3 regions of the Pseudoalteromonas sp. SG41-1 genome follow, and region 3 is predicted to be linked to each of the others. Evidence: predicted binding sites of a transcription regulator. Region 3 holds the regulator's gene; each other region holds the start of a gene.

Region 1 (3,286 bases), on a different contig from region 3:
GTGCAAATGAAGGTGTAGTTCGCGCTTTATTTGAAGAACAAGGTAAAGTGTTTAATGTACGCCTATTAAAGGATAAAAATACTGGCAAACGTCGTGGCTTTGGCTTTGTTGAAATGGCAGAGCTAGATGCTGATAATGCTATTGCAAAATTAAACGATAGCGAGTTCCAACAACGTACATTGAAAGTTCGTGAAGCAAAACAAAAACAAGATGATGAATCTAACTCTTTTCGTTCTGAATCGGATCAATCAGCGTAACTAGCTCCACCGGTTGCTTATCAACATAAATCGAAGCCGTTGCGTAATAACGTAGCGGCTTTTTCTTGCCTGTACAATTAGCATCAAGCTCATCACTGCAATCTATATTATGCCCTTTGAGTATTGCACACACCCGTTTGGCTATTGCTACGCCGGAATCAAGTAATAATACAGTGCTGTTAAAATACTCATTCAAACCTTTTGCTAAAATTGGGAAATGCGTACAACCTAACACGACTACATCCACTCTTTTATCAATAGCGAGACTATCGAGCTCTGCAACTAGTTTGTCTTGGGTAATCTTTTTACTTTGATATGTTTGTTCCGCCAACGTTACAAGTTCAACACTAGCATATAAATGTACTGTGACAGCTTGACCATGCTGGCTTATCAACTGTTGTGTATAACTACTTTGTACTGTTGCTGGTGTGGCCAATAAGGCAATATGCTGTGATTTAGATAATAAAGCGGCGGGTTTAATTGCGGGTACTACACCGACGATCGGTATCGTGGTTAATTCGCGAAGTGCGCTCAGTGCTGAAGTAGATGCGGTATTACAAGCAATAACTAACACATCAACGTTTAATTGTTGTGTTTCTATAAAAATTAATAATCCGGTGAGGCGCTGAATTATGGTTTGTTGACTCAGCTTTCCATAAGGTAGGTAGGCGTTATCCATAAAATAACTATAACGGCCATCAGGTATGTATTGCTGAATATGCTTCAGCACTGTGGTACCACCAATGCCCGAATCAAAAACCATGATATGAGGTGACAAACAACTCGCTCCTTATAATAACTAAGCTGAGCAGTTTGCCACGCGGTGTACTGAAAATAAAGCTTATGCTTCACTCTCTAGTGCTGCTGAGCGCAATTTATTCATTTGCTCAAACATCGATTTTGTATAGTCGACTAATTTGCCTATTTCCTCTTGGTCTTGATTTAACCATTGTAAAATGCCTGACAGTTCATTTTGCAAACCAAGATCACCCGCTTTATTAAAGGCATTTTTTAGATCGTCATTAAATGGAGCTATTTTTTCAGCCACAGCTTTCTCTGGTGTTGGTTTATTCTCTTGATAGCCTTTTATTGCTGCAAACGTTTTAGTTTGCTTTAAGTCCATTGAAAACGCGACGAGCTGTTCGTTGCCTAGGTTGAGCTCTTGTGCTTGTTCAAAGGCTTGTTCCAAATCACCACCAAAAAATGTTTTACTAACATTTTGCAAGTCTTCCATCATTGCATTAATAGCCTTTTGTTCATCTTCGTTTAAGTCACCATTTACTGACATGCTAAATGATAACTCCCGCGATTGTGATGATGCACTGGCATAGCCTTCATTTTGACCATTACGCTGATAACTACTGGCTGATTGCTGTTTAAATGCATCAGCAAAACTAATACTCACTTCGTCACCTTCTGCAGTGGTGAAGTTATACTGAGCATTATTACTTAAACTTAAATACTGTGCTTGAGTAACACTGACAGAATCCGGTTTAGGGTTAAATAAATCCTCTTCAAACTCATCCAGGCCATTAAAAATACCTTCTTTGGATTTTTCTATGCCCTGCTCAATTTCGTCGTTTAGAATACCGGTATCTTTTAATTCACCATAAGCATCATCAATACCTGTTTGCACACCTTTGCGTGCATCACTAAGCATACCTTTGAGTTTTTCATTATCGGCTCCATTGACTTGCGCTTTCTTAACGGCACCAGTTACAAAGTCCAAAACGTTTTTGACGATTTCTTCAAAATCAAATAGTGGCTTGTCTTTTTTCTCTTCCGCGACAGGTAAGCCTAAAGCCTCAGCCATTTTGTCACCTAACACTTTTGCTGCTAATTCTTTACCACGTTGCTGGTAACTATCTTGAGGCGACTGTATTGTAGGTTGCTGTAATGCAGCTTTGTTACTGTATTTATTGACGTTGTTGTTTGGAACAAAGCCAAAGTTGCCAATTTTCATGATCCGACTCCTATTTTTGCTTACTTAAGTATCGGCCCAAAAATAAATAACTAAAGTAAAATGTACAAAAAAACAGCATTTGCTATTACTCAAAATTAGGGCCTGTTGACCTTTAAGGATTAAAATTTGTTCAACCTCGGGGCGATTTAATCGCGGCGCGAGATTTGTAACCTAGTGGGCTAAGTAAAAATTGAGCAACAAAGAGTTAATCGCCCCTAGGCAGAACCCTTCGGGCAGCGCGCGTTTGGCATTTATGCTACGTTATCGCCTATTTATGGGGAATAACCACACTACATAGGCTCTGCCTTGCCTAAAAACCAAACGCACAGCTGCAAAATTAACCTAGAAAGATAAACAGACCCTAGACAAATAATCCCTGCCCCCTACAATAGCGCCGATAAACAGCATAATGAAATAAGGTAGTAGGTAATGGCGGTTATAAAGATCGATACAACAGGATACGACGCACAGTTAAATGAAAAAGAGCAACGTATCATTGCGCAATTCCAACGCTTTGGTGTTGAACAATTAGAAGTCTTTGCCTCTGAGCCAATTCATTACCGTCAACGCGCTGAATTTAGAGTATGGCACGATGGCGATGAGTTATTCCACATTATGTTTGATCAAGCCACCAAAGACAAAATCAGAGTCGATGTGTTTGACCCTGCAGCGCCGCTAATTGGGGAAGTAATGCAGGCAATGATCGATAATCTTAAAGGCTGTGAAGTCTTGCGTCGTAAATTATTCCAAATAGATTATCTTTCTAGTTTAAGCGGTGAGATTTTAGTGAGTCTGCTTTATCACAAACCACTCGACGAAGAATGGCTAGCAGCTATCAAGTCACTAAAAGAATCATTGAGTGAGCGCTTTAAAATTGATTTTATTGGGCGTGCTCGCAAACAAAAAGAAGTACTCGGTGATGATTTTGTTACTGAGCGTTTAACAGTTAATGGCCAGCAACTTATTTACCAACAAGTTGAAAACAGCTTTACGCAGCCAAATGCTAAAGTAAACATTAAGATGCTGGAGTGGGCACAAGACTTATGTAAACCACTAAAAAATGATT
Region 2 (3,286 bases), on a different contig from region 3:
AGGTAGAGCTTGAAATAATAAGTGCGAGCGGTATTCGCCTTGCTGCAAATCTTTTGGCTTTCGAATTGCAATTTTAACGGTTTGTTTTTCACCTGCTGCTAAGGTCACTTGCTTAGGGGATAAACGTGTCATTGGCGATAAACTGTTTTCGGTCACTTGCGCTAAATTATTATAACCCCCACCTGGTAAAGCTTGTTTTTCACTCCAAACTACTCGATACGTTCGTTGTTCATCAGAATTATTGATCACCGTGACTTTAGCACTACGCTGGCGTTCATCAAAAGTAACACGGGTAGGTGAAATCAATAAGTTTGCCATGGCCATTTGGCTAAAAAATGCTGTTAGTAGCACACACATCACTGTTAATTTATTGAACATATCAGTCCTTAGTAGTCAATCGAAATTTCTAGGTTAGTAGTTGAGGAGTAGTCGCCATCTGAATAACTTTTACTACTAGGTTTTGTTATTAATGTGCCGCCAATAAACACTTTCGCCTCACCTAAATCATCAGTGATGGTAGATTTTGGAAAGCCATTAAGACGTACTTCAAAATCGGCGCTGCTGCTACCCTGTGCGTTGTGCTGTAAGGTTACAGAATTAACTAATTGCATAGTTAATTCTGTATGTGCAGGAAAATTGGTTAGTAATAGCTCAGCAGGTCGTCCTTTCTCTAGTACATAAATTTTACCCATAGTATTTATGTCACCGTTCGCTTTGATTATCACGGAACTAACATTACTGTTACTTGGTATGACTAACGTGCCAAAATCAAGCGACTGTTGCTCTATGGTATTTGCGAAATGGTTAGGGCTGTAAATTAAAATACTTACAGCCACTGCATAAGGTAAAAGTCGCACTAGAAGCGATTTAATAAGCGACTTCGATTTGGAAAGTACCTGTGTATTCAACATCTTTGTAAGGTACTGTTGTTACTAAGTTATCTGTAGACAATGTGGCACCAATAGCAAATTCAACTTCACCTTTTTCACTGGCGATTAAGTTTGGCGTTGTCTCGTCATAAGCCGTGTTTATGTTTGGTCCACTAGTAATAAAGAACTTCCAACCATCAATTGAGAATTGCGGCTCACCCGCTCCTTTTGATGCAGATTCAAGCCTTCCTGTGCCTGGTTTAGTAATAGTAAGTGCCGCATTAGGTACTACATCTGACACTGTAAAAGTAGCAGGTGAACCTTCTTCAATGACTGAAATTAAAGCATCTCCGTCATCATTTTTAGTGGTTTTAATTGCTGCATTAGGGTTGGGGTTAATTGTCAGTGTCGCAAATTTGACGCCATCAGCTTGTGCTACAGCACGTATAGTACCAAAACTAAGATCTTCCCCCTTACTTAAAACAACAGTGTTTTGTACTTTAACTGTTGCAGAAAAGTCAGCGCTTGTCGCTAATGTAGGAAAAGAGTGAATTAAAGAAAAAGCGCTAATAATAGCAAGAGATCGTTTCATATTAAATCCTTATAAAAATGGGGCATTACCATAAAGAGCCCCTATCATAAGATTTATCGGCAATTAGAACAATTACTTTAAGATTAATTACATAAAAATCAGATAAATAATTGGCTTAGTTAAAGTGGCTCACCAACAAACGGAGCACTCAGGCATTTTTGGCCTAAACTTTGCGCTAAAGAACAAAATAGATTGGCCTCAGTATAATTTTGAAATGGCCCAACTCGTAACCCATACATGGTAACACCTTTATTTTGACGCTCAGTCATTACAAAATCTAATTGGCTAAATGCCTGTGGATATTGCTGCTGTAACTTTGTTATTTGTGTTCTCACTCTTTGCGGTTTTAAATACAGCCCAAGTTGCGCGCCTGGCAGTGAATTGTTATACAGTGGCTGGGGGCGGTTTTCGATAGTTTTTGAGGAGTTAGCAGTATCAGGGGTCTGTATTTTTTCAGCATAATGAGCCACCGTAACATTATCTTCGCGAAGCACCGCTGGGTTTTCTGCAATATCAGTTTGAGAGGAAAGTGCCATTATTAATAGTTGCAAGTCTTCCTCCATCGCAGCTAAACGAGTAATACTCTCTTGTTGCGAGTGCCATTGCTGAACATACTCTTTGACTTGTTGATCAGAAATTAATGCAGGCTGCTGTTCCACCGGGTTAGCATTAATACTACTGCACCCACTAAGCCAGACAGTTGCTGTAACCAACACTGTGGTATACCAAGCTTGCTTTTTAAAACACATCATCTGTTAGCATCAAAAATAAATAATGCCATATTATAAGCAAAGTCAGTGCCAGTTTCAGGATTTTTAAGCAATAAAAAAGTGCCACTAAGGCACTTTTATAAGTTAGGCTCAATAAATGAGCTTAAACTAAGGTTTTAATAAAATCACTTAGTTCATCTTTAAATTCATCACGACGCAGTGCAAATTCAATAGTAGCTTTTAAATAGCCCAACTTACTACCACAATCATGACTACGCCCTTTTATCGCATAAGCAGCAACAGATTCTTTTTCCATCAACATAGCAATTGCGTCTGTTAACTGAATTTCGTCGCCGGCGCCTGCGGGAGTTTTTGCAAGTAATGGCCAAATATTTTTACTTAGCACATAACGACCTACCACAGCCAAATTTGATGGTGCGCTATGCACAGGAGGTTTTTCAACCATATTAAGGATCGCTGCGCTTTGCCCTTGTTCAAGCTTTACGTCGCCTAAATCGACCACACCAAACTTATCAACATCCTGCATAGGCACAGGCTCAACCATTATTTGGCTTTCGCCGTTTGCATTAAAGCGAGTAATCATTTCAGCTAAATTATCTTTTTGAAGATCGCTTTCAACGTCATCAATAATTACGTCTGGTAAAATAACCACAAACGGTTCGTTACCAATAATCGGCGCAGCGCAGTTTATTGCGTGCCCTAACCCTTTTGCTTCACCTTGGCGAACGTGAATAATTGTCACATCTTTTGGACAAATAGCTTGTACTTCAGCAAGTAACTGACGTTTAACCCGCTTCTCTAGCGTTGCTTCTAACTCAAAGCTGGTATCAAAATGGTTTTCAATAGAGTTTTTACTAGAGTGAGTCACTAATACAATTTCTTTAATACCCGCAGCAACCGCTTCATTAACTACATATTGAATCAAGGGTTTATCTACAATCGGTAACATCTCTTTTGGAATAGCTTTAGTAGCTGGCAACATACGGGTGCCAAGTCCTGCAACTGGGATCACTGCTTTCATTATTCTCTCCTTAAAACTATGATGCTTATTAATTGTTACACTGAAAACGGGTATTTAATTGCATCGTGGCATT
Region 3 (3,286 bases):
AGTGGCTGTATTTTCACTAAATTAGACGAATCATTAAGTTTAGGTGAGATTATTAGTATAGCGATTCAAAATCGCCTTCCAATAGGGTATCTTACTAACGGTCAGCGCGTTCCAGAGGACATTCGGGTCGCCAATGCAGAGAAATTAGTAAAAAAAGCAGAACAATTGTATTTAAAAAGAACAAAAGCACAACATTCACGACGCCAAGCAGTAGCGTCAAGCACAGTAGGGATGTATGATTAACACAGTATTAGATCAAGCAAGTGGCCTGCGTAAAATGAGTCAAAACAATAATAACGGCGTTAAAGTTATCGCTGTAACAGGTGGTAAAGGTGGCGTAGGGAAAACTAACGTCTCACTTAACACTGCGATTGCGTTGGGTCAGCTCGGAAACCGAGTGTTAGTTCTGGATGCCGATTTGGGTTTAGCAAATTGTGATGTGATGTTAGGGCTTCGGGTTGAACGTAATCTATCTCATGTACTATCAGGTGAATGTGAGCTCGATGAAATTTTAGTTGAAGGGCCTGCAGGAATTAAAATAGTACCAGCGACGTCAGGCTCACAAAGTATGGTGGAACTTTCTCCATCAGAACATGCTGGATTAATTCGTGCTTTTAGTGAGTTGAATACCGAATTTGATATATTAATTGTTGATACTGCTGCTGGTATCTCTGACATGGTATTAAGTTTTTCGCGCGCAGCGCAAGATGTCATGGTAGTAGTATGTGATGAACCGACCTCAATAACCGACGCTTATGCATTAATCAAAGTGTTGAGTCGTGAGCATGGTGTGTATAAGTTTAAAATAGTTGCTAATATGGTGCGCAGTATGCGTGAAGGCCACGAACTATTTGCTAAGCTCTCAAAAGTAACGGATCGCTTTTTGGATGTCTCAATGGAATTGGTTGCAACAGTCCCTTATGATGAAAACATGCGTAAAGCAACTCGTCGTCAAAAAGTAATTGTTGATTTATTTCCAAATTCTCCAGCGGCAATTGCATTTAAAACATTAGCGACAAAAGCAGTTAAATGGCCTATACCTAATCAACCATCTGGCCATTTAGAATTTTTCATAGAAAAATTAGTAAACGGCTAACTATGACGGCATCGGTGAATAAAGCGATGGGATATCAATCGACACAAAATTTAAATGTGATTGTTGAGCGACATGCTTCTTTAGTTAAAAAAGTGGCTTGTCATTTGATCGCTCGTTTACCCGCGAGTGTGCAACTCGATGATTTGATTCAATCGGGGATGATAGGGTTAATTGAAGCATCAAAAAACTTTGATGCGACTAAAGGTGCAAGCTTTGAAACCTTTGCAGGCATTCGTATTCGTGGTGCGATGCTGGATGAAATGCGCCGAGGTGATTGGGCTCCTCGCTCAGTGCACCGTAATAGCCGCAGAGTTGCTGAAGCGATTAGTGAGCTAGAAAGCAGCCTGAATCGAGAACCTAAAGATAGTGAAGTTGCTGAAAAACTTGATATTACGCTAGATGAGTACCATCATATTCTTAGTGATGTAAATTCAAGTAAGGTTTTAGGTATAGAAGACTTGGGAATTGATGAAGATGTTATCACACCAGTGGGACATGATTTAGCACTAGACAAGCCCTTTAATAACGTTAAAAATGAACGTTTTAATCAATCATTATTAACAGCTATACAATCTTTACCTGAACGAGATGGGTTAGTATTGTCGCTTTATTATAATGATGAAATGAATTTAAAAGAGATTGGACATATACTCGATGTAAGCGAATCGCGTGTGAGTCAGATACATGGTCAGGCGATGATTAAGCTCAAAGCAAAAATCAATGACTGGATTAACTAGTAGTAAGTAAATATAGGTTCAGACCTCACCGGAGGATGTTTTGGATAAAAACATGAAAATTCTTGTTGTTGATGATTTTTCGACGATGAGACGTATTATCAAAAATCTGTTAAGAGATTTGGGTTTTACAAATGTACAAGAAGCTGATGATGGCTCAACAGCTTTACCGATGTTGCAGAATCAAGAATTTGATTTTGTAGTAACAGATTGGAACATGCCTGGCATGCAAGGAATTGACCTCTTGCGCGCTATCAGGGCCGATGACAGCCTGAAACACATCCCTGTTTTAATGGTAACAGCAGAAGCTAAAAAAGAACAAATTGTTGCTGCTGCACAAGCTGGTGTTAACGGCTATATCGTTAAACCATTTACAGCCGCAACACTGAAAACCAAATTGGAAAAAGTGTTTGAGCGTTTAGGTTAAATAAATAGGAGAGGCTTATGTCAGCACCAGCTGCGCCTCAGATCAGTTTAGAACAAGCCCGGCAGCTTGTGGTTTACCTTGAAAATGGTGAACAAGATAAAGCTGATCAGTTAATTATTGATGCGGCGTCAAAAGAGCAATCAGAATTATTTGCCGAAGTAGGCAAACTTACGCGTCAGCTTCATGATGCGTTGAAAAATTTTGAGCTTGATACACGTTTAGCTGATTTGACCAAAGACGCACTCCCCGATGCTAAGCAGCGTCTAAACTATGTTATGGAAATGACAGAGAACGCTGCTAATAAAACCATGGATGCTGTAGAAGCAAGTTTACCAATTGCCCAACAGCTTGCAGATGATATTTCAGACATTAAACCCACTTGGGATCGTTTAATGAATCGTGAAATTGAGCTAGGTGAGTTTAAAACATTATGCCACAGCTTAGATAAGTTCATGAATAGCTCGCAAACTAAAACGGATGAGTTGCAAGGACTCATGACCAATGTCTTGATGGCACAAGATTTTCAAGATTTAACAGGTCAAGTGATCCGTCGAGTGATAGAGCTTGTTAGAGAAGTAGAAGACAGCTTGATCCACTTGTTGACAGCATTTGGTAGCCAAGATGATAGCGAAACAAAAACAATAGCACCAGTCATTGAAAAACCGCCTGCTGAAAATACACTTGCAGGCCCTGAAGGGCCAATTATTGATAAAGAATCTCGTGATGATGTTGTCTCAGGGCAAGATGATGTTGATGATTTATTATCAAGCTTGGGCTTCTAAGAGGAGAGAACTGCATGAGCTTTGAAGTCGATGAAGATATTTTACAAGATTTTCTAGTAGAGGCTGGAGAAATTCTTGAGCTTTTGTCAGAACAGCTGGTGGAGCTTGAAAATAACCCAGATGATACCGAATTACTCAATGCAATTTTCCGTGGTTTTCATACGGTAAAAGGCGGCGCAGGTTTTTTAAGTATGACTGAGCTAGTTGACGCTTGTCACGGTGCAGAAAACGTTTTCGATTTATTGCG

The links. The regulator FliA, encoded in region 3, starts transcription of late flagellar genes. The targets are predictions, from matches to a motif close to CTAAAGNTNNNNNNNNNNNNGCCGATA.
Region 1: a site for FliA is predicted at 2,250-2,276, ahead of H5203_RS19685 (DUF5610 domain-containing protein). Genes of this name have one in related genera too.
Region 2: a site for FliA is predicted at 1,516-1,542, ahead of H5203_RS17640 (DUF4402 domain-containing protein). Genes of this name have one in related genera too.

What each region holds. Positions count from the first base shown of each region.
Region 1 is NZ_JACJFL010000052.1:25,126-28,411, reverse strand. It holds gene H5203_RS19695 (RNA-binding protein) at 1-257, shown strand, start outside; gene murI (glutamate racemase) at 220-1,035, opposite strand; gene H5203_RS19685 (DUF5610 domain-containing protein) at 1,099-2,220, opposite strand; gene trmA (tRNA (uridine(54)-C5)-methyltransferase TrmA) at 2,650-3,286, shown strand, end outside.
Region 2 is NZ_JACJFL010000041.1:6,175-9,460, forward strand. It holds gene H5203_RS17630 (molecular chaperone) at 1-378, opposite strand, end outside; gene H5203_RS17635 (DUF4402 domain-containing protein) at 387-857, opposite strand; gene H5203_RS17640 (DUF4402 domain-containing protein) at 868-1,461, opposite strand; gene H5203_RS17645 (SPOR domain-containing protein) at 1,581-2,213, opposite strand; gene galU (UTP--glucose-1-phosphate uridylyltransferase GalU) at 2,335-3,213, opposite strand; gene H5203_RS17655 (thymidylate synthase) at 3,249-3,286, opposite strand, start outside.
Region 3 is NZ_JACJFL010000005.1:87,561-90,846, forward strand. It holds gene flhF (flagellar biosynthesis protein FlhF) at 1-243, shown strand, start outside; gene H5203_RS05585 (MinD/ParA family protein) at 236-1,096, shown strand; gene H5203_RS05590 (RNA polymerase sigma factor FliA) at 1,123-1,833, shown strand; gene cheY (chemotaxis response regulator CheY) at 1,874-2,257, shown strand; gene H5203_RS05600 (protein phosphatase CheZ) at 2,275-3,039, shown strand; gene H5203_RS05605 (chemotaxis protein CheA) at 3,054-3,286, shown strand, end outside.